2 regions of the Silvimonas sp. JCM 19000 genome follow, and region 2 is predicted to be linked to the other one. Evidence: riboswitches for the same ligand, from Rfam matches in the RefSeq annotation. Region 2 holds a riboswitch; the other holds the start of a gene.

Region 1 (10,763 bases), on a different contig from region 2:
ACGTGCTGCAAGGTGAGCGTGAGCTGGCCAGCGCCAACAAGAGCCTGGGTCAGTTCAACCTGGAAGGCATTCCGGCTGCGCCGCGTGGCACGCCGCAGATCGAGGTGGTGTTTGACATCGATGCCAACGGCATTCTGCACGTGAGCGCCAAGGACAAGGCCACCGGCAAAGAGAACAAGATCACCATCAAGGCGAACTCGGGTCTGTCGGAAGACGAAATCCAGCGCATGGTGAAGGACGCTGAAGCGCACGCCGAAGAAGACAAGAAAGCACGCGAACTGATCGACGCACGTAACAGCGCCGAAGGTCTGGTGCATCAGGTCAAGAAATCGCTGACCGACTACGGCGACAAGGTTTCGGCTGAAGAAAAAACCAGCATCGAAGCAGCCCTGAAAGAACTGGAAGAAGTACTGGGCAGCGACGACAAGGATGCGATCGAAGCCAAGTCCAACGCGCTGATGCAAGCCAGCCACAAACTGGCCGAGCAAATGTACGCAGCACAAGGCGGTGACGCCGGTGCGGCGGCAGGCGCAGCAGGCGCGGGTGCGGCCGGTGCGCAAGCCGGTGGCGCCAAGGAAGACGGCAATGTAGTCGACGCCGAATTCACGGAAGTCAAAGACAACAAGTAAGCGGGCGTTCCGGCCCTGTAGCAAGGCACGGCGCCATTTAATGGTGGCCGTGCCTTTCGTTTAAGCGAGACCCAAGAATGGCAAAGAAAGATTTCTACGAAGCGCTGGGCGTAAATCGGGACGCTTCGGATGACGACATCAAGAAGGCTTTCCGCAAGCTGGCGATGAAGTACCACCCCGATCGCAACCCCGATAACAAAGAATCCGAAGAGAAGTTCAAAGAAGTCAAAGAAGCCTACGAGATTCTGTCTGACCCGCAAAAGCGTCAGGCTTATGACCAGTACGGCCACGCCGGCGTTGATCCGCAAGCCGGTATGGGCGCGGGCGGCGCGGGCTTTGGCGGCTTTGCCGATGCTTTCTCCGACATCTTTGGCGATATCTTCGGCGGCCAGCAAGGCGGCGGCCGTGGCGGTCGCAACAATGTCTATCGTGGCGCCGATCTGCGCTACAACATGGAAATCACGCTTGAAGAAGCGGCGCGTGGCGTTGAGCGTCAGATCAAGATTCCGTCACATGACGAATGCGGCACATGTCATGGCACCGGTGCCAAGCCCGGCACTGAAGCCAAGACTTGCCACACGTGTGCGGGTCAAGGTCAGGTGCGCGTATCGCAAGGCTTCTTCTCGATCCAGCAAACCTGCCCCACCTGCCACGGCAGCGGCAAGTACATTCCGGACCCGTGCCGTACCTGCCACGGCAGCGGCCGCGTGCAGACCAACAAGACATTGGCGGTGAAGATTCCGGCCGGGGTGGACGAGGGCGATCGCATACGCTTGTCGGGCGAGGGTGAGGCTGGCGTCAATGGCGGCCCGCACGGCGACCTGTACGTGGTGATCCACATCCGCCAGCACAATGTGTTTGAGCGCGAAGGCAACGATCTGCATTGCGAAATGCCGATCAGCATTACCGCGGCGGCACTCGGTGGCGAAATCGAAATCCCCACGCTGGACGGCAAGGCGCGCATCACCATTCCGGCGGGGACGCAGTCCGGCCAGGTGTTCCGTCTGCGCGGCAAAGGCATCAAGGGCGTGCGCAGCTCGGTGCATGGCGATCTGATGTGCCATGTGGCGCTGGAAACGCCGGTGAACCTCACCGGCCGCCAGAAAGAACTGCTGCGCGAATTTGAAGAAATCAGCCAGGGCGCACCGGATAAACATAATCCGCGTGCCAAGTCCTTTATGGACAAGGTGAAGGATTTCTTCGGCGGCTGAGCATCGCGCCGCAGGCCGCGTCAGCTACAAGCTGAATCGACCGCAAACCCACAGCCGCCGGCGTTTTCCGGCGGCTTTTTTACGCCGTTTATCTTGTACGCGTGTAAAAACATCGGTTCCAGCCCGCATTCGGCATGGATTTGCGCGCTAAACCAACTCTTACTAAATCAATCAGCCTGTTGCAAACGATTGTTTTTATCTTGAGAATGGCAACGATTACCCAAGAACAGATCAGCAGCGGCTGATTCAACGTACGAGAACCTGCACACGGCGAGGAGCCTCCCATGCTGGACATGCTGAGGGAGTGGCTGAACACACCCGGCTTTATGCCGCATGGACATTGCTTTTTGTGGACGCCCACCCTGCTGTGGATGATGGTGGCGGCCGACGGCGTCATTGCCGTTTCATATTTTGCGATTGCCTTCGGGCTTTGGTATTACATCCGCCGCCGCCGCGATTTTGGTTACAAGCCGCTGGCCGCCATGTTTGGCGCATTTATCTGCGCCTGCGGCATTACCCACGCGCTGGCCATCTGGGACATCTGGAATTTCTCTTACTGGCTGGAAGGCTACGCCAAGCTGGTGACGGCGATTATTTCGGGCGCCACCGCCATCATGCTGTGGCCGATGATTCCACGCTTGCTGGCGCTGCCCAGCCGCGATGAGCTGGCCGAAACCAACGCCGAACTGCAACGCCAGATTGCGCTCACCAAAGCCACGGCCGAAACCCTGGAAGTGAGCGAGCGCCGTTATCGCCAGCTGGTCGAAACCGCCGTCGAGGGCATCTGGACGCTGGATAACGAGGGCTACACCACCTTCGTCAATCGCACCATGGCCGAGATGCTCGGCACCACCGAAGAAGCCATGCGCGGTCGGCATCTATTTGATTTTATGGATGCCAGCGAGCAAACCCTGGCCCAGCGCAATATGGCACGGCGTTTGTCGGGTGTGGTGGAGCGGCATGACTTCCGCTTTCGCCGTACCGATGGCACGCCGCTCTACGCGATTGTTTCCAGCGGCCCCATCCACGATGAGCATGGCGAAGTGATCGGCATGCTGGGCGTGATCACGGATATTACTGACCGCGAGCGCATTGCCAATGAGCTGGCTGAGCTGACCGCTGGCCTGGAATACCGGGTGCAGGAACGCACCGCCGAACTGGCGCATGCCAATCGTGAACTGGAAAACAGCATTGCCGAGCAACAGCAAACGGCCATGGCGCTGCAAGAACAAGAAACCTGGCTGCGTGCGATTCTGGATAGCACGGTCGACGGCATCATCACGCTGAATAGCCAGGGCGAAATTCTCAGCGCCAATCCGGCCGCGACGCACATCTTTGGCTACCCTGGCGTGGAGATGCTCGGCCGCAGTATCCATGCGCTGATGCCCGATCTGTTTAAAGAAGACGTCGACGACCATCGCCCCGGCGCGGTGTTTCCGATTGATCACGGCAAGGTGGTAAACGGCGTACGCCATGATGGCGCGCAAATCCCGGTCGAAATTGCCATCAGCGAGCTACGTCTGTCGGGCGACCGCCAGTTTGTCGGCATGTTGCGCGACATCACCGAGCGCCAGGAAAACGAAGAAAGCATCCGCTTGCTGAATCGCGAACTGATCAAGGTCAACAGCAACCTGGAACTGCAAGTGACCGAGCGGCAATCGGCGGAAGGCCAGTTGCAGGTGGTGAATACGCAATTGCAAACCCTGGTGGGCTCGCTCAAACGCCAGACCGAAGAGATTGGTCTGCTGAACGAAATGAGCGAGTTGCTGCAAAGCTGCATGGAGCTGACCGAGGCCATGGGCGTGCTGGCCACCTTCTCTGGCCGCTTTATCGGGGCTGATGCCGGATGCCTGTATCTGGCTGAGCGCAACGGGGGCTTGCTGCAACGCATAGGCTCGTGGGGCGGGCGCGATGAGGAAAGCGAAGTGGCGTTGCGCCACGAAGATTGCTGGGCCATGCGCCAGGGGCGCCTGCATCCGCTGGCCGATTTGCAAGCCAATCTGATCTGCAAACATCTGCATCTGGAAGAACAACGCTACAGCTTGTGTATTCCGCTGTACGCGCAAGGCCAGAACGTGGGCCTGCTTAACTTGCGCCGCTCCGAGCCGTTTATTGATGGCGATGGCAATCTGGCACGGGCGCAGCAAATCATGCTCTCGTTCTCAGAACAGGTGGCGCTGGCGCTGGCCAACATCAATTTGCGCCAGCGGCTGCAAAATCTGTCGCTGCGCGATCCGCTCACCGGTTTGTTCAACCGGCGTTATCTGGACGAACAATTCGAGCTGGAACTGGCACGCGCGCGGCGCGGCGGCGGCCGTTTTGCCGTGCTGATGATGGATCTGGATCACTTCAAACGCTTTAACGACAACTTTGGCCACGACGCTGGCGATTATCTGCTGCAGAACGTGGCGCGCACGCTGTTGGCCACCGTGCGCGAAGGCGATGTGGTGTCGCGCTGGGGCGGTGAGGAATTCATGATCCTGATGCCCGAAATCGATCAGCCGGTGGCCGAGCAGCGCGCCGAAGCCATCCGTAGCGAAATGGGCTTGTTGCGCCCGGTGTTCCAGCAACAACCCCTGGGCAAAGTCAGCGTCTCGATAGGCTTGTCTTTCTTTCCGCAACACGGCCACACCGCGCAATTGTTGATTGCTGCCGCCGATCATGCGCTGTACGCCGCCAAAAGCGGCGGTCGCGACCGCGTCGTGATCGCCACCACGCCTTGAGCGTGCCTTACCCAAACACGGAGTCCGTTTGCAATGCCCAATGTCACGCTGCATTACACCGAAAATATCGGCACACATCTGCAGGTGCCGCTGCTGCTCAAAGACATCCACGATGCGCTGATCGGCCTTGGCATCTTCAAGACCCATGACATTAAAACCCGTGCGCAACTGGCCACGGAATACCGGGTGGGCGACGGGCAATCGCAATATGGCTTTGTGCATCTGGTGGTGGCAATGATGGCCAGCCACGCGCCGGAGAACAAACAGCGCGTGGGTGAAACCCTCACCGCCTTGTTGGTAGAGCGTCTGCGCCCAGGGCTGAATGCGGTGGATGGGCAGATCCGGGTCGAAGTGATCCCGATTGATCCAGCCCTGTATTTTGCGGCGTGACGTGGTGGAGGCCTGGGCCGTGCTGCACTTTGAAATCCAGCTGGAGACGCCCGCACAGCCTGATGTGGTGCGCCTGATCAGCGCGCTGGATGCCTATCAGACGCCGCTATACCCCGCCGACAGCACACACGCCACCGACATCAGCCGTCTGACCTATGCCGATGTGGCCTTTGCCGTGGCGCGCACGCCCAGCGGTGAGGCAATTGGCTGTGGCGGCATTTTGCTGACGCCGGGGCATGGCGAACTCAAGCGCATGTTTGTGCAACCGGCCTGGCGCGGGCACGGCGTGGGGAGCGCCATGTTGCGCTTTCTGGAACGCCAGGCGCGCGGGCACGGCGTGCGTTGCGTTTATCTGGAAACCGGCGTGCATCAGCCGGAAGCGATCGGACTGTATCAGCGCGCCGGTTACGAAGCCTGTACCCCGTTTACCGGCTACAAGGCGGATCCGCTTAGCCTGTTTATGCTGAAGGCGCTGTAGCCGCCTGCACACCGGCAGCGCAACGCGGGCAGAGACAGGCCCGCTCAAGCGCGGCTTGGGGGAGGGCGGCCAGTGCCGCCGGGTTGATCTCGGCTTGCATGCACCAGCAATCACTGGCGGCCGTTTGCGCGGCGATGGCGCATTGATTGAGCGCGCCGCATAAGGGGCAATGCGCCGCGTCCACACCCAGACCCGCTGCCGCCGCCATGACCGTCACCACCAGGCATGAAAATGATGCACCGGGCCGATGCCGTGGCCCACTTCCAGCCGGTCTGCCGCGGCCAGCGCCGCCTGCAACCACGCGCGCGCGGCTACCAGCGTGCTGGCCCAGTCTGCATGACGGGGCCGCAGCGCGGCCAGTGCCGCCGACAAGGTACAACCCGTGCCATGCGTGTTGCGGGTAGCGATGCGGGGAAGGGCGATACGCTGTTGGCCTTGCGGCGTAATCAGCCAGTCCGGGCTGTGTTCCGCCGGCAAATGGCCGCCCTTCATCAACACCGCCTGCGCCCCGGCCGCCAATAGCGCCTCGCCTTGTTCGCGCATATCGGTTTCAGTCAGCGCGATATCGCAACCGAGTAGCGCGGCGGCCTCAGGCAAATTGGGCGTGATCAGGCTGGCGTGCGGCAACAAGCGCTCGCGCAAGGCGCTTACCGCAGCAGCGTGCAGCAAAGCATGGCCGCCTTTGGCAATCATCACGGTGTCGAGCACCAGATAAAACGCGTGCTCTTGCCGGGCGTAATCCAGTCGCTCGGCCACGGCTTCGATGATTTCGCTGTTGGCCAGCATGCCCAGTTTGACGCTGTCGACGCGGATATCGCTGAACACGGCATCGATCTGCGCGGCCACAAACGCTGCCGGCACCGCATGCACGCTTTGGACACGCCGCGTGTTCTGCGCCGTGAGCGCGGTGATGGCGCTCATGCCATAAGCGCCCAGCGCGGAAAACGTCTTGAGATCGGCCTGGATGCCCGCGCCCCCGCCGGAATCGGAGCCCGCAATGGTTAATGCGTTGACGTTCATGCGCGCGCTCCGGCGATTTCATCAGCCAGCGCGCGCGTGACCAACGGAATATCGGTCTGGCCACAAATCGCCGAGACCACCGCCACGCCATCCGCGCCCGCTTTGATCAAGGGCGCGATGGTGCCTGCTTTGATACCGCCGATGGCGACGGCGGGCAGGCGTTTGGCCCCCATCAGCACGGCAAACTGGTCCAGCCCGATCACCGGCGCGGCATCCAGCTTGGTGGTGGTGGTGTAAACCGGGCCCACGCCGATGTAATCAATCAGATCTAGTGGTGCGCCGCCCAGATGTGCCACGTTGGAGGTGGACAGCCCGATGATCTTGCCCGGCCCGAGCAAACGGCGCGCGGTTTCAGCAGGCAGATCGGCCTGGCCCAGATGTACGCCGGCGGCATCCACGGCGAGCGCGATATCGACATGATCATTGATGATCAGCGGCACGCCTTCGTGATCGAGCAAAGCTTTGAGCGCGCTCGCAGTCTGCAGCCACTGCCGTTTTTTCCAGCCGGGGGCGCGCAATTGCACGACGCTGACGCCGTGGCGCGCGGCAAGGCGGGCGGTATCCAGCATGCCGTTATGCCCGCCACACAGATCGGGATCGAGCACCAGGTACAGCGATAAATCCAGTGGCTTCATGCGGTCAGCTCCTGCAAGCGCGCGGGGTCGAGGTTGTACAAGGCATCCAGAAATGCCGGTTTGAACGAGCCGGGCCCGGTGCTGGCGGCGGTGGCGCTGGCGCCGCACAAGCCCGCCACGGCGCAGGCGGCGGCAACGGCGTGCAGGCGATCCGCTGTGCCAGCGGTAAACGCGGCGACCAGGCCAGACAAGGCGCAACCGGTGCCGACCACGCGCGTCATCAGCGGGTGGCCCCACGGCGCGCTCAAGGTACGTTCGCCATCGGTGATGTAATCGGTCTCGCCTGTCACGGCCACAATGGCGCCCGTATCGCGCGCCAGTTGTTCGGCTGCGCTGACGGCATCGGCCGAGCCCGCCGTGCTATCGACGCCGCGACCCTGGCCCCCAAAGCCCGCCAGCGCCATGATCTCGGAGGCATTCCCGCGGATGGCCGCCGGTTGCAGCCGGATCAGTTCGCGACACGCGTCGGTGCGATATGGCAATACGCCTGCCGCCACCGGATCCAGCGTCCACGGTACGCCCGCTGCGTTGGCGGCGGCGACCGCCAGATGGATGACGCGCAACTGGCGCGGATGCAGCGTGCCCACATTCACCAGCAAGGCTCCGGCAATCGCCGCAAAGCCTGCAGCTTCTTCTTCGGCCACGATCATGGCAGGCGCGGCGCCGACGGCCAGCAGCACATTGGCCGAGATTTCCTGCACCACTTCATTGGTCAGCAGATGAACCAGCGGGGATTGCGCGCGCAGGCGGGCGAGGTGTTGGGCGACGTGGTCGAGGCTAAGCGGGGTAGGCAAGGCAAGGCTCCTTTTGAGGGCAATTAGCGTGCTGACCGGAGCGGATCGGGCGCGCAGCAAAAGAAGGCCAGTGGACTTCCCTACGCCGGCATGATCCGGATCAGGTGATGCGGGTATGTCTCAGCCCATAGCGGGCACCCCGAGTCAGCCGCGATTTTGCGCCTGCCCCACTGCCGGGGGCAAGCCTTGCCTTGCTGGAGAGCGCGGTTTTAAAAGCCGTAACTGAGCCCGACGCGGACCACCGGAAACCATGTCAGCTGGTCGGCCTTGTTCTGGATTTCGTCACGCTCTTCATCCAGCCGCGCCTGGGCATCGGCATTGGGCAAGGGGATCGACGAGGTCAGGCTGACATCGGGCCGACCATAAGCCACGCCGACATCAGCAAAGAAGCCCAGACCGCCGTTGGGGCGGCGTGCGCTACCGTAGCCCACGCCCAGATAGGGTCGCACCGAAGGCAGATCGGCTTTGAAATCAAGATGCTGTCCATCCAGGTTATAGGTCACGCCGTTGGACGTATACGTGGTGTTCTTGGGCGTGCCCTGGCCCTCGGCATCGTTGTTGCCTGCAAAGAAACCCGCGCTGATACGCCAGGCGTTATGCCACGGGTAAAAATCGGCAAACACGGCGGCAGATCTGAAATCGAGTTTGCCATCGTAATTGGCGCTGCTGGTGTCAAAGCTGCGGTTGTAGTGGAAGGCGTCGGCCTCGATGCGGCCGCCCCATTGCTCCGAAAACGCACGGTTGTAGCCCAGCACAAAGCCGGTGGTGCCAAAGCCGCCATACACCGCGTTATCCGCCGCAGGCGCCATGCCTGCTGCACCCCAGGCTGCCGTCGCCACGGCCGCATAAATTGCCAGCTTCATTACGCTACTCCTCGAAAGATTGTTATCAGTCAGCGTGAGCACGGGCAGGGCGTTTCAAACGCAATTAATATTGCCTGCGCTGACTTACATCATGGTCGATGCCACGGCGGCTGTTGTAAGACCCGCCCGTGCGCTTTTGTAGGACAACCGACCACCCGCGACGAACGGCAAAATCGCCAGCGGAGCCAGCCAGGTGACCAACGGCGGGGTGGCATCCGCGCTGTGGCTTTTCTGCCATCAACACCGCGCCAGCCCGCTACAGACATGACAGTATTTATGCGCCCTGGCCCGCAATCGGCTTGTCAAGTCGCCCATCTAGCGGTCAGCTACGCGTCATCCAATCTTGTAGGACGGACACTTTCATGCCAGGCTGGCGCCTTTGATTGCAAACGCGCGCAGTACACACCATGCAACTGACCGGGGTCGCGCACATCGACGCCTTAATCGATGAAAGCGAACGACATACCTATGACGACGCGGTGCTGGCCCTCCGGCTGGCAACGCAAGCGACAGGGTTGATCGATGCCGAGACCGAACCCACGGTCGCCGTCCGCGCCTTGCTGCGGCTTTCGCATATGCAGCTGGCGTTTGGCCAGTTGCACGACGCGCAAATGGTGCTGTTGCGCGCGCTCACCGTCGCCGAAACCTCCGATCTGGAAACCGAACGCGGCGAAATCATGCATGCGATGGCCAGCATCTATTACACGATTGGTGAATACGACGACGCCATCGACAACTGGGCCGATTGCCTTGACCCGCGCAATGTCGGCTTCAGCGCCAACACCCGCATTCATGCGCATATCGGCGTGGGCCAGATCTATTTTGCCCACGACGCTTTCGATACCGCACTGGCCCACCATCGCCGCGCCGAAATTCTGGCCGATCAGGCCCATGCTCCGGCCGAACTGCGCTGCCGGGTTTTGATCAACGTGGCCATCGATTGCCTGCGCATGATCCGCCTGGTCGATGCGGTTGAAGCACTGGAAAAAGCCCTGCCGCTGGCGCGCGAGATCGGCCATTCCGAATACCTGGTCGAGATTGCGGTCTACCTGGCCACCACCGCGCTGGAATGCGAAGACCTGGTGACCGCCGGGCATTGGCTGGATGTGGCTGACAATATTGATATCGTCTGGCGTTGGGGCCAGAACCTGCGCATGTTGGCACGCGGTCGCTGGTACCTGATGTCTGGCGATCTACCGGCGGCCTTGCGCGTGCTGCAACAAGCGCTCGATCTGGCCTCGGATCTGGGCGTGTCGCACAAGACTTTCCAGGCGCATCACCTGCTGGCGCAAACCTGGACGCGCATGGGCGATCTGGCGCAGGCCGAACTGCATCACCGGCGCTATCAGGAAATCTTTAACAGCATCGTGCGCCCCGGTACCTTTGCCCGGCTGCAGGCGCTGGAACAACGCCTGGTCGCGTAATCCAACAACGCATGCATGGCACACGCTGACGCTGGCCGTGCGGGCAGCAGCGTACAATTGCGGGATTCCGTTCAGGAGCCGCGCATGAAACCGTTTACTTTCCACAATCCCACTCGTATTCACTTTGGCACTGGTCAGATCGCGCGCTTACGCGATGAGATTCCGGCGGGCAGCAAGGTCCTGCTGGTGTATGGCGGTGGCAGTATCAAAAAGAATGGCGCGTATGAGCAGATCAGCGCCGCGCTCAGCGATTGCACCGTGCTCGAATTCGCCGGTATCGAGCCCAATCCCGAATTTGAAACCTTGATGAAGGCCGTGACACTCGGGCGCGAACAGGGCGTGGCATGGATCGTGGCGGCGGGCGGCGGTTCGGTCATCGATGGCGGCAAGTTTATTGCCGCGGCAATCGCGCTTGATCCGGCGCTGGACCCCTGGCTGATCGTCGGTAACCGGATCAAGCTGGAGGCCGCCTTGCCGCTAGGCGCGGTGTTGACACTGCCGGCGACGGGGTCGGAAAGCAACCTGGCTTCGGTGGTGACCCGCCGCGCCACGCAAGACAAGATGTCATTCAAGAATCCGCTGGTGTTTCCGCGTTT
Region 2 (10,763 bases):
CCGCCAAAGCCCGCTTCCCGAACGTGAACTGGAATACCACGCGGTCTGCGAATTTCAGCTGACCGGTGACCCACGCGATTTTCCGGTGCGCAAAGAAATGCTGATCGGCCGCCACTAAGGTCGGCAGGACCCGTCCACAGACTCAAGCAAACCGGTGCCTGGTGCACCGGTTTTTTTATCCGGGGTGGGTGCTGCTGTTGTGGCATGCGGGCGGCGGGGCTGTATCTGCTTTCGCCAGGCCGGCCTGTCTATACTCATTGGCTCTTACCCCCAGGAGCCACCCATGCCGATCAAAGACTGGATCACCGCCCTTACCGTCATCGTGGTGTGGGGTGTCAATTTTGTGGTGATCAAGCTGGGCCTGCATGGTGTGCCGCCGATGCTGCTGGGCGCTTTGCGCTTCTGCCTGGTGGTGTTTCCCGCCATCCTGTTTGTGCCGCGTCCCAAAGTGGCGTGGCGCTGGCTGTTGTTGTACGGCGCCAGCATCAGCCTGGGGCAGTTTGCGTTTTTGTTCAGCGCTATTTATGTGGGCATGCCAGCCGGACTGGCGTCGCTGGTACTGCAGGCGCAGGCGTTCTTTACCGTAATTCTGGCGGCGATTTTTATGCATGAGGCCATCCGCTGGCATCACCTGACCGGCATGCTGGTATCGGCTTGCGGCCTGGCGCTGATCGGCAGCGGCGCGACCACCGGCTCGTTCTCTCTGGCGGGTTTCGGGCTGACCTTGTGTGGGGCGCTCTGTTGGGCCACCGGCAACCTCACCATCAAAAAGATCGGCGCGGTTAATCCGTTGAGCCTGGTGGTGTGGGGAGGACTGGTGCCGCCGCTGCCGTTTTTTGCGCTGTCTTATCTGCTCGAAGGTCCGGCCCGCATCAGCGCTGCGCTGGCGCATTTCAGCCTGAACAGTTTTCTGGCGGTGTCTTATCTGGCTTATTTCGCCACCGGCGTCGGCTATATGTTGTGGGGCCGCTTGCTGGGCAAACATCCGGTCGGCCGCATCGCACCACTCACTTTGCTGGTGCCGGTAGTGGGCTTGATCAGCGCGTCGCTGCTGCTGGACGAGCGTTTGTCCGCGCTGCAATGGCTGGGTGGCGCGGTGGTGATGCTGGGCTTGCTGATCAATGTGTTCGGCCCGCGCTGGCTGGCTGCGCGCACGCTGACGGCCTAAGCGCTATCATCGCGCATCGCCCACCCTCGGGATTGTTGTATGCCGTATACGCTTGAAAATCGTCTGGTCATCGGCGTGGCTTCCAGCGCCATGTTTGACCTGGCTGAGTCGGACGCTGTGTTCCGGGCCGAAGGCGAGGCCGCCTATCGCAAGTATCAGGAAGACCACCTCAACGACACGCTGCGCCCCGGCGTGGCGTTTTCGTTTGTGCGGCGTTTGTTGTCGCTGAATGACCTGCGCAACGATCCGGAAGACCCGTTGGTTGAGGTGGTGCTGCTGTCGCATAACGACCCGGACACCGGTTTGCGTGTGATGAAATCAATCGAAGCGCACAGGCTGGGCATTACCCGCGCCATCTTCATGCAGGGCCGCGCGCCGTACGAATACATACCGGCGCTGGAAATCTCGCTGTTCTTGTCGGCCAATCAGGACGATGTGCGCAAAGCCATACAGCGCGGTTATCCGGCCGGTTATGTCATGGCCTCTACCCTGGTCGACGATGAGGATGATGCCGAGCTGCGTATTGCTTTCGATTTTGACGGCGTACTGGTCGATGACGAATCCGAAAGCGTGATGCAATCCACCGCCAGCCTGGCGCGGTTTCATGAGCACGAAACGCGTAATTTGCTCACGCCGCATAATCCCGGCCCCTTGCAGGACTTTTTGATGCGAGTGGCGCGGATACAGGCGGTGGAAATCCAGCATCGGCTGGAAGACCCGAGTTATCAGAACCGCTTGCGCGTCTCAGTGGTCACCGCACGCAATGCCCCGTCGCATGAACGCGCGCTCAACACGCTCAAGAGCTGGGGCGTGATGGTGAACGATGCGTTTTTTCTGGGCGGCATCGAAAAGCGCAAAGTGCTGGCGGTGCTGCGTCCGCATATCTTTTTTGATGACCAGAGCGGGCATTTGCAGAAATCAGCCAGTGTGGTGCCGAGCGTGCATATTCCGTTTGGCGTAACCAACCGCATGCTGGAATAGACCCGCAGCCAGTACGCTGGGCAAAAAAAATCGCGCCACCCTTGCCAGGGTTGCGCGATTTTTATATCCAGCTGCCGCCGGGCCGTAATGGCTTAAGCGCGGTCTGCCAGCAGTGCTTCGCTGACGCCAACCAGTGTTGCCAGCGCAATGCCTTCAGCGGCCAGCTTGACCGAATCCAGCGGCGGGAAAGTCGGCGCTACGCGGATATTGGCGTTGCGCGGATCGTTGCCATTGGGGAAGGTATTGCCAGCCGGCACCATGGCCACGCCTGCTTCTTCGGCCAGTTGCACCACGCGTTTGGCGCTGCCGTCACGCACGTCCAGGCTGATAAAGTAGCCGCCTTCCGGTTTGGTCCAGCTGGCAACGCCACGGCCGGCCAGCAGGTTCTCGAACACATCCAGCACGGCGTTCATTTTCGGATTGATCAGCGCGGCGTGGCCCTTCATCAGATTGGTCAGGCCAGCAACATTCTGGATGAATTGCACATGACGCAACTGGTTGGGCTTGTCCGGACCAATCGAGCGGAAGCTCATGTTTTTGCTCATCCACGCCACGTTGGCTTTGGACGAACCAAACAGCGCCAGGCCCGCACCGGCAAAGGTGATCTTGCTGGTCGACGCATACACAAAAGCGCGATCCGGATTACCGGCAGCGGCGCAGGCATCCAGAATATTGGCGACTTCATGCGGGGTGTCGGTCAGATGATGCACCCCGTAGGCGTTGTCCCAGAACAGGCGGAAATCAGGCGCGGCCGTTTTCATGCGTGCCAGCCGTTCCACCGTTTCGTCGGAATAGGTTTCGCCAGTGGGGTTGCTGTATTTGGGTACGCACCACATGCCTTTGATGCTGGCGTCTTCTGCCACCAGTTTTTCTACCACGTCCATATCCGGACCCTTGCCGGTCAGCGGTACGGCAATCATCTTGATGCCGAATTGTTCGCAGATGGCAAAGTGGCGATCGTAACCAGGCGCGGGGCACAAGAACGTCACCGGGGCGGCCGACCACGGCGCATTGCCGCCGGGCACGCCTTTGAGCAGTGCGTACACGATGGTGTCGTGCATCAGTTCCAGCGAAGCATTACCCGCCACGATCACTTGCTCGGCCGGTGCGCCCAGCATGTGTGCAAACAGCGCGCGCGCTTCGGGCAGGCCAGCCACACCGCCGCCATAGTTACGCAGATCGCCGCCGCCTTTGGCCGCTTCTTCATCGGTCTGGCCCAGCAGCGCGTTGGACAGATCCAGCTGTTGCGCGGACGGCTTGCCACGAGTCGAGTCCAGCTTCAGACCACGCGCCTTGAACGCGTCATAGCGTGCGCGCACGGTGGCGTGAAATTGCTTCAGGGCTTCGTTGTCCAGAGCGGTGAGATCACCGGCAGGCAACAGCGGCTGGGCTTGATCCATGACATCCTCATAACGGTTGTAAGAGCCGAAGCTGGCTCGAAAGGGTAGCCCGCTATTGTGCCAGCACCCGCGCGGTTTGGCAGGGCGGGTTTGGCAGCAAGTTGAGAATTTTCGGACAGAGGTGGTGGCGGCAGCGCCGGTGGGCGGCGCGATCGTGATGGCCATCACGACCGCAGCGCAGCGGCCCGGCCCTTATGCCGGACGCTTGGCGTAAAACTGGATGGTTTGCAGCGAGGCCGCGGTGGTCGGAGGCGGCGCATCAAAGATATGCGGTTTCATCGCGCCCACCACATGCATCTCACAGGGTTTGCAATCAAAACGTAGCGTGTAGGTTTCGTTGCCGGTTTTCAGCGTCATCGGCTCGGCCTTCACCTGGCCCTGTACGCCTTTAACGCCCTTGGCCTGCTTGGGGCACAGATTGTAGGAAAAGCGCAGGCAATGCTTGGTGATCATCAACGACACTTCGCCCGGCTCTTCGTGTGCCTCGTACGCGGCGGCGATCAGTTGCACACCATGGCGCGTGTAAAAGTCGCGCGCGGCCTGGTTGTAGACGTTGGCCAGGTAGGACAAAGACGTTTCCGGGTATGGCGCCGGCGGCGTCACTTCGGCCTTGCGCGGCAAGCGCTGCCACGCTTTCAGGCGGGCGGTTTCCAGTAATTCGACCGCATCACGGCGTAAGGCATTGATCGCGCCGGCGGGCACAAACCAGGTTTGCGCGGTCTGGATATCGATATGCACCGCGTTGAACATGGTGTTGCCCAGCTTGGCCAGGTTGTCGTGCAGCGTGGCTTGCGCTTTCTCGACGTTCTGCGCCGGTTGCAGTTCCAGCGCCGCATGCGCGGTGGCGCTACAGCCGTCTTCGTCAGTCAGCGTCAGCGCCAGGCCGCTGGCTTCGTCGCGCAGCTGCAGCCAGACATCGACCTTGCGTTCAGACGATTTGCGCGTCAGCGCCAGTTCCCAATTGTGATCACGGTTGCGGTGTACGGTGACGCCGGGCTTGAGGCCTTCCAGCGCCTGCATCGGCTCATTGGGCGACACGCGCCACAGATCGCCGCGCGCGCCGGTGCCAATTTTCTCCACCGTGTTGGCTTGCAGGCCGACCACTTCGCGCTTCTTCATATAGTTAAGGCCGTCGCCATTGGCGAGGGGCGCGGCGCTGTCGAGTTCAAACCACGTCGGGCCGAGGCGCGTGACGGTGCCGATTTCCACGCCCACATATTTGGGCGATTCAAACGCGCCAATGTCGGGCAGGCGGCCATTTACAAAGTAATCGGTGTGGCCGCGATGGAAGTTCTTGTCGACATCGGGCGTAAAAAACACTTCGGTCTGGCCGCTGGAGGCGCGCGCCAGTTCGGGGCGGCGGGTCAGGATTTCGTCCAGCAACACGCGATAATGCGCGGTAATGTTTTTGACGTAACCCATATCCTTGTAGCGGCCCTCAATCTTGAAGGAACGCACCCCGGCATCGATCAGCGCTTCCAGATTGGCGCTCTGGTCGTTGTCTTTCATCGATAACAAATGCTTGTCGAAGGCCACCACGCCGCCCGAGGTGTCGGTCAGCGTGTACGGCAAGCGACAGGCTTGCGAGCAATCGCCACGATTGGCGCTGCGGCCGGTATCGGCATGGCTGATAAAACACTGGCCGGAATACGCCACGCACAGCGCGCCATGGATAAAGAATTCGATGGTGGTGTCGGCAGGCACGGCATCGCGCACCTTGCGGATCTTGTCCAGCGTCAGCTCGCGCGCCAATACAATTTGCGAAAAGCCGCTATCGGCCAGAAAGCGTGCTTTTTCTGGCGTGCGGATATCGCATTGGGTGGACGCGTGCATCTGCATCGGCGGCAGATCGAGTTCGAGGATACCCATATCCTGCACAATCATCGCATCCACGCCAGCGTCATACAGCTGGCGGATCAGTTTGCGCGCGGGTTCCAGTTCGCTGTCGTGCAGGATGGTGTTGAGCGTGACAAAAATGCGCGAACGATAGCGATGGGCAAAGCGCACCAGCTCGGCAATTTCGCTGACTTCGTTGCTGGCGTTGTGGCGCGCGCCAAACGACGGGCCACCGATATACACGGCATCCGCCCCATGCAGAATTGCCTCGCGGCCAATTTCTACCGTCCTGGCGGGGGCAAGCAATTCAAGTTGATGGGGCAGCAAGCTCATATAAATCAATCCGGTGGGGCATCAAGGGGCAGAACTATACAGGGGCTGCCGCGGCCACGCCAAAGCGCTGGACGAGCGCAGCCTGGCTGACACGCACAGCATGCTTATGCCTGCAGTTCATCAAGAGCAGCACAGTGGCGGGCTGTCGCTTTTTGCAGGTGAGTTTTACCGCATGATCTGGATCAAGCGCGGCGCTGATCCGGATAGTCCCGATGGATGCCTGGGCGGCAGATTGGCGGCTTCTTTCCCCTGTCCGGATGTTGCTGATGTTGACCCGCTTTATTCTCAAGCGCTGCCCCGAAGGCCACTTTCTGTTTCGCCTGGAAAACCGTAAAGGCAAAACGCTGTTGACCAGCGAACCCTGCGCCAGTCGGGCCGATGCGCTGGCCGCCATCGATGCAGTACGCGCCAGTGCCTTGCGCATGACGCGTTATGTGCGCCGTACCGATGATTACGGCTTACCGTATTTTGTCTTGATGGATGCCAACGCCAATGTGCTGGCTTCGGGCGAATCGTATGGCACGTGGCGGGCGGTGGAACTGGTGATCAGCACGGTATCGCGGGATGCGGGCAAAGCGGTGATCGAGGAACTGCCGTGAGGCGCGCCAGACATGAGCTGCATGCGCCGCTGGCGGCGGTGCGCTCGGAGGCCCGAGTGCACCGCGTTGCTGGCAGGCGGCGGGGCGCCGCGCCAATTTACTCTTTGTGATAAACCTCGGCACCGCGCTTCACAAACTCGATCGACTTGGCTTGCATGCCTTGTTCCAGCGCTTTGGCCTCATCCAGGCCTTGCTGTGCCGCATAGTCGCGCACGTCCTGGGTGATTTTCATCGAGCAGAAATGCGGACCGCACATGGAACAGAAGTGCGCCAGCTTGGCGCCTTCCTGCGGCAGCGTTTCGTCGTGGAACGAGCGCGCTTTGTCCGGATCAAGGCCCAGGTTGAACTGGTCTTCCCAGCGGAATTCAAAGCGCGCTTTCGACAAGGCGTTATCGCGAATCTGTGCGCCCGGATGACCCTTGGCCAGATCAGCGGCGTGCGCGGCCAGCTTGTACGTGATGATGCCTTCCTTCACGTCGTCCTTGTTCGGCAAGCCCAGATGCTCTTTGGGCGTGACATAACACAGCATGGCCGTGCCATACCAGCCGATCTGCGCCGCACCGATGGCCGAGGTGATGTGATCGTAGCCGGGGGCGATGTCGGTGGTCAGCGGTCCCAGCGTGTAGAACGGCGCTTCGGAGCAGTCTTGCAGCTCCAGATCCATATTTTCTTTGATCAGCTGCATCGGCACGTGGCCGGGGCCTTCGATCATGACCTGCACATCGTGCTCCCACGCAATCTGGGTCAGCTCGCCCAGCGTGCGCAGTTCGCCCAGTTGCGCTTCATCGTTGGCGTCCCAGATCGAACCGGGGCGCAGACCATCGCCCAGGCTAAAGCTGACGTCATACGCCTTCATGATTTCGCAGATATCGGCGAAGTGCGTGTACAGGAAGTTCTCTTTATGGTGCGCCAGACACCACTTGGCCATGATCGAGCCGCCGCGGCTCACAATGCCGGTCATGCGGTTGGCGGTCAGCGGCACATAGCGCAGCAGCACGCCCGCGTGGATGGTGAAGTAATCCACGCCTTGTTCGGCTTGCTCGATCAGCGTGTCGCGGAACAGCTCCCACGTAAGGTCCTCGGCCTTGCCGTTCACCTTTTCCAGCGCCTGATAGATCGGCACCGTGCCAATCGGCACCGGGCTGTTACGCAGTATCCACTCGCGCGTTTCGTGGATGTTTTTGCCGGTGGACAAATCCATGATGGTGTCCGCACCCCAACGGATGCCCCACGTCATCTTGTCGACTTCTTCATTGATCGAAGACGTAACCGCCGAGTTACCGATATTGCCGTTGATTTTCACTAGGAAGTTGCGGCCAATAATCATCGGCTCCACTTCGGGGTGGTTGATGTTGGCGGGGATGATGGCGCGGCCGCGCGCGATTTCGTCGCGCACAAATTCCGGCGTGATCTTCTCGGGGATAGAAGCGCCAAAGCTCTGGCCCGGATGCTGGCGCAGCATCAACTCAGCCATGCGCTTGCCCTTGCCGCCCAGCGCCAACAGGCTCTCAATATATTGTTCGCGGCGCAGGTTTTCGCGGATGGCCACGTATTCCATCTCGGGCGTCACAATGCCGCGACGGGCGTAATGCATCTGCGACACATTGGCGCCGTCTTTGGCGCGGCGCGGCTGGCGGTGCAGTTCAAAGCGCAGCGGGTCCAGGCTTTTATCGGCGGCGCGCAGGCGACCGAATTCGCTGGTCAGATCATCCAGCAAGACGGTGTCGTTGCGTTCTTCAATCCACGGGCCGCGCACGCTGGGCAAACCCTTGCGCACATCGATGCTGGCGCTGGGGTCGGTATACAGGCCGGAGGTGTCGTAGACGGTAATGGGCGGGTTTTGCTCGCCGCCAAACGCGGTGGGCGTGTCGCTTTGGCTGATTTCGCGCATCGGTACGCGGATGTCCGGGCGACTGCCGGTTACGTAAACTTTGCGCGAATTGGGCAGCGGCTGAATGGCCGCAGCGTCGACGTGGGCCGTATCGGCAGTGAAATCCAGGCGGGTATTCATGGCGTCTCCTAAACAGAAAGACGGCGCGGGGTGCGCGTAAAGACGCCAGGATGGATGAGATGCGAGGCGGCTTCGCTTCCCTACGCCGGTGTGAACCGGATCAGGTGCTGAGGGACTCTCTCATCCGCGATCTACGCGGAACCCCTAGCGAAACTCAATGCTGTGAACGGTATCCAGTTTATGCAATAATCGCAAGCTAATTTCGAGCGCAAACGCCGGTTTGCTGTCAGGTCTTAAGGTGAAAAAATGGATTGGGAACACGCCCGTTATCTGTTGGTAGAACAACAAATCCGCCCGTGGGATGTACTGGATCAGAAGGTACTGGACCGGGTACTGACCGTTAAACGTGAAGACTTTGTGCCGGCCGATAAAAAGGCGCTGGCCTTTGTCGATACCGATCTGCCGCTGGGCCATGGCTCGGTGTTGATGTCGCCCAAGCTGGAAGCACGCATGGTGCAAGACGCCGAAGTCCAGCCGACCGACAAGGTGCTGGTGGTTGGCGCCGCCACCGGTTATGTGATGGCGATGGCCGCAGGTCTGGCCAATCAGGTTTATGGCATCGAAATCGAGCCCGAACTGGCGGCCCAGGCCGAAGCCAATCTGGCCCGCGCCGGCATCCGCAATGCGCGCGTGATTGTCGGTGATGGCATGGGCGGCATTCCCACCCAGGCCCCGTTTGACGTGATTATCGCGACCGGTTCGTTCTATGAAGTGCCGCAAGCACTGAAAGACCAACTGGCTGTGGGCGGCCGTTTGATCGCCATCGTCGGCGAACTGCCGATCATGAGCGCCACGCTGCTGACCAAGGTCGACACCGCCGCATGGCGCAGCGACAAGCTGTTTGAATACAACCTGCCGCGCATGAAGAACGCCCCGGCCAAGCCGGTGTTCCAGTTCTAAGCGCGGTAGTCGATACCCCAAAGGCGTGGTCATGCACCACGCCTTTTTAACGTCTGGCGCTTATCCTGCGCCAGCGCCTTTGTGGATTAAAAAACATGCAGCAAATGCCCGCCCTTGATCTGGCCGCCCGCCTGGCCGATACCAGCAAACCCAAGCCCGTGCTGCTGGATGTGCGCGAGCCGTGGGAATACGCGCTGTGCCATCTGGCCGATAGCGTGTCGCTGCCGATGAACGAAATCCCCAATCGGTTCAATGAACTGGATGAAGACGCCGAAATCGTCGTCATCTGCCATCACGGCATGCGCAGCTACCAGGTGGGTGTGTTCCTCGAGCGCCAGGGCTTTGGCCATATCGTCAATCTGGCCGGCGGCGTGGATGCCTGGGCCAACGACGTTGACCCGGCCATGGCGCGCTACTGATCACGTCAGTCGACGCGCATTACAACGACAACAAACCGCGCACGCCGTCGGCATCCATCTGGTCGCCCCGGCCGCGCGCGATGATTTCGCCGCGTTCCATCACCAGATAATGGTCGGCCAGCGAACGCGCGAAATCGTAGTACTGCTCCACCAGCAAAATCGCCATCTCGCCGGTCTCGGCCAGGGCGCGAATGGCGCGTTCGATATCTTTGATAATCGACGGCTGGATACCCTCGGTGGGTTCATCCAGGATCAGCAACTTCGGCCCCATCGCCAACGCCCGGCCGATTGCCAGTTGCTGCTGTTGGCCGCCAGACAAATCGCCACCGCGCCGTCGCAACATTTGCTTGAGCACCGGAAACATTTCAAAAATCCGTGGTGGAATCGGCGTGCTGCCCGGCCGTGACGCCAGCCCCATGCGCAGATTTTCTTCCACCGACAGCCGCGAAAAAATCTCGCGCCCCTGCGGCACATAGCCGATGCCAGCGCGCACGCGGTCATACGACGCCAGCTTCGTGATGTCCGCACCGCCAAACTGGATACTGCCGCTGCGTGTGGGCACCACGCCCATCAACGATTTCAGCAGCGTGGTTTTGCCAACACCGTTGCGGCCCAGCAGCGTGGTTACTTTGCCCGGCTCGGCGGTAAAGCTCAGGCCGCGCAGAATATGGCTGCCGCCGTAATATTGATTGAGGTTTTCGACTTGGAGCATGGCGGGTTCCTTTGCTTTGTTAGCGCCCGAGATAGACTTCAATCACGCGGTCATCGGCCTGCACCGTGGCCAGATCGCCTTCGGCCAGCACGCTGCCTTCGTGCAATACGGTGACCTTGCCGCCCAGTTTTTCCACAAACGCCATATCGTGTTCGACCACCACCAGCGAATGCTGCCCGGCCAGCGAGACAAACAACTCCGCCGTGCGCATGGTTTCGTCATCGGTCATGCCCGCCACCGGTTCATCCAGCAGCAGCAATCTGGGTTCCTGCATCAGCAACATGCCAATTTCCAGCCACTGCTTTTGCCCGTGCGACAACAGCCCGGCCAGCCGATGCGCTTGTGCGGTCAGGCGGATTTGTTCCATTACCGTTTCGATGCGACCACGCGCCTCGCTATCCAGC

What was found. Region 2 has a riboswitch for thiamine pyrophosphate ahead of thiC (phosphomethylpyrimidine synthase ThiC). Riboswitches for the same ligand answer to the same signal wherever they lie in the genome.
Region 1: it holds a riboswitch for thiamine pyrophosphate, as region 2 does, so the genes downstream of both, thiM (hydroxyethylthiazole kinase) here and thiC (phosphomethylpyrimidine synthase ThiC) in region 2, are expected to answer to the same signal.

What each region holds. Positions count from the first base shown of each region.
Region 1 covers NZ_BAAIHC010000008.1:66,214-76,976, reverse strand. Annotated here, with positions in the region: gene dnaK (molecular chaperone DnaK) at 1-629, shown strand, start outside; gene dnaJ (molecular chaperone DnaJ) at 707-1,840, shown strand; gene ACYQ1A_RS09530 (sensor domain-containing diguanylate cyclase) at 2,125-4,563, shown strand; gene ACYQ1A_RS09525 (5-carboxymethyl-2-hydroxymuconate Delta-isomerase) at 4,597-4,953, shown strand; gene ACYQ1A_RS09520 (GNAT family N-acetyltransferase) at 4,973-5,431, shown strand; gene ACYQ1A_RS09515 (cysteine-rich CWC family protein) at 5,412-5,639, opposite strand; gene thiD (bifunctional hydroxymethylpyrimidine kinase/phosphomethylpyrimidine kinase) at 5,645-6,451, opposite strand; gene thiE (thiamine phosphate synthase) at 6,448-7,086, opposite strand; gene thiM (hydroxyethylthiazole kinase) at 7,083-7,880, opposite strand; TPP riboswitch at 7,941-8,032, opposite strand; gene ACYQ1A_RS09495 (hypothetical protein) at 8,090-8,743, opposite strand; gene ACYQ1A_RS09490 (tetratricopeptide repeat protein) at 9,151-10,167, shown strand; gene ACYQ1A_RS09485 (iron-containing alcohol dehydrogenase) at 10,252-10,763, shown strand, end outside.
Region 2 covers NZ_BAAIHC010000007.1:179,368-190,130, forward strand. Annotated here, with positions in the region: gene ACYQ1A_RS09110 (hypothetical protein) at 1-118, shown strand, start outside; gene ACYQ1A_RS09115 (EamA family transporter) at 284-1,168, shown strand; gene ACYQ1A_RS09120 (5'-nucleotidase) at 1,208-2,149, shown strand; gene ACYQ1A_RS09125 (aspartate aminotransferase type Ic) at 2,242-3,549, opposite strand; gene ACYQ1A_RS09130 (peptidase U32 family protein) at 3,742-5,718, opposite strand; gene ACYQ1A_RS09135 (YegP family protein) at 5,985-6,317, shown strand; gene thiC (phosphomethylpyrimidine synthase ThiC) at 6,415-8,328, opposite strand; TPP riboswitch at 8,389-8,484, opposite strand; gene ACYQ1A_RS09145 (protein-L-isoaspartate O-methyltransferase family protein) at 8,575-9,228, shown strand; gene ACYQ1A_RS09150 (rhodanese-like domain-containing protein) at 9,324-9,647, shown strand; gene urtE (urea ABC transporter ATP-binding subunit UrtE) at 9,667-10,359, opposite strand; gene urtD (urea ABC transporter ATP-binding protein UrtD) at 10,379-10,763, opposite strand, start outside.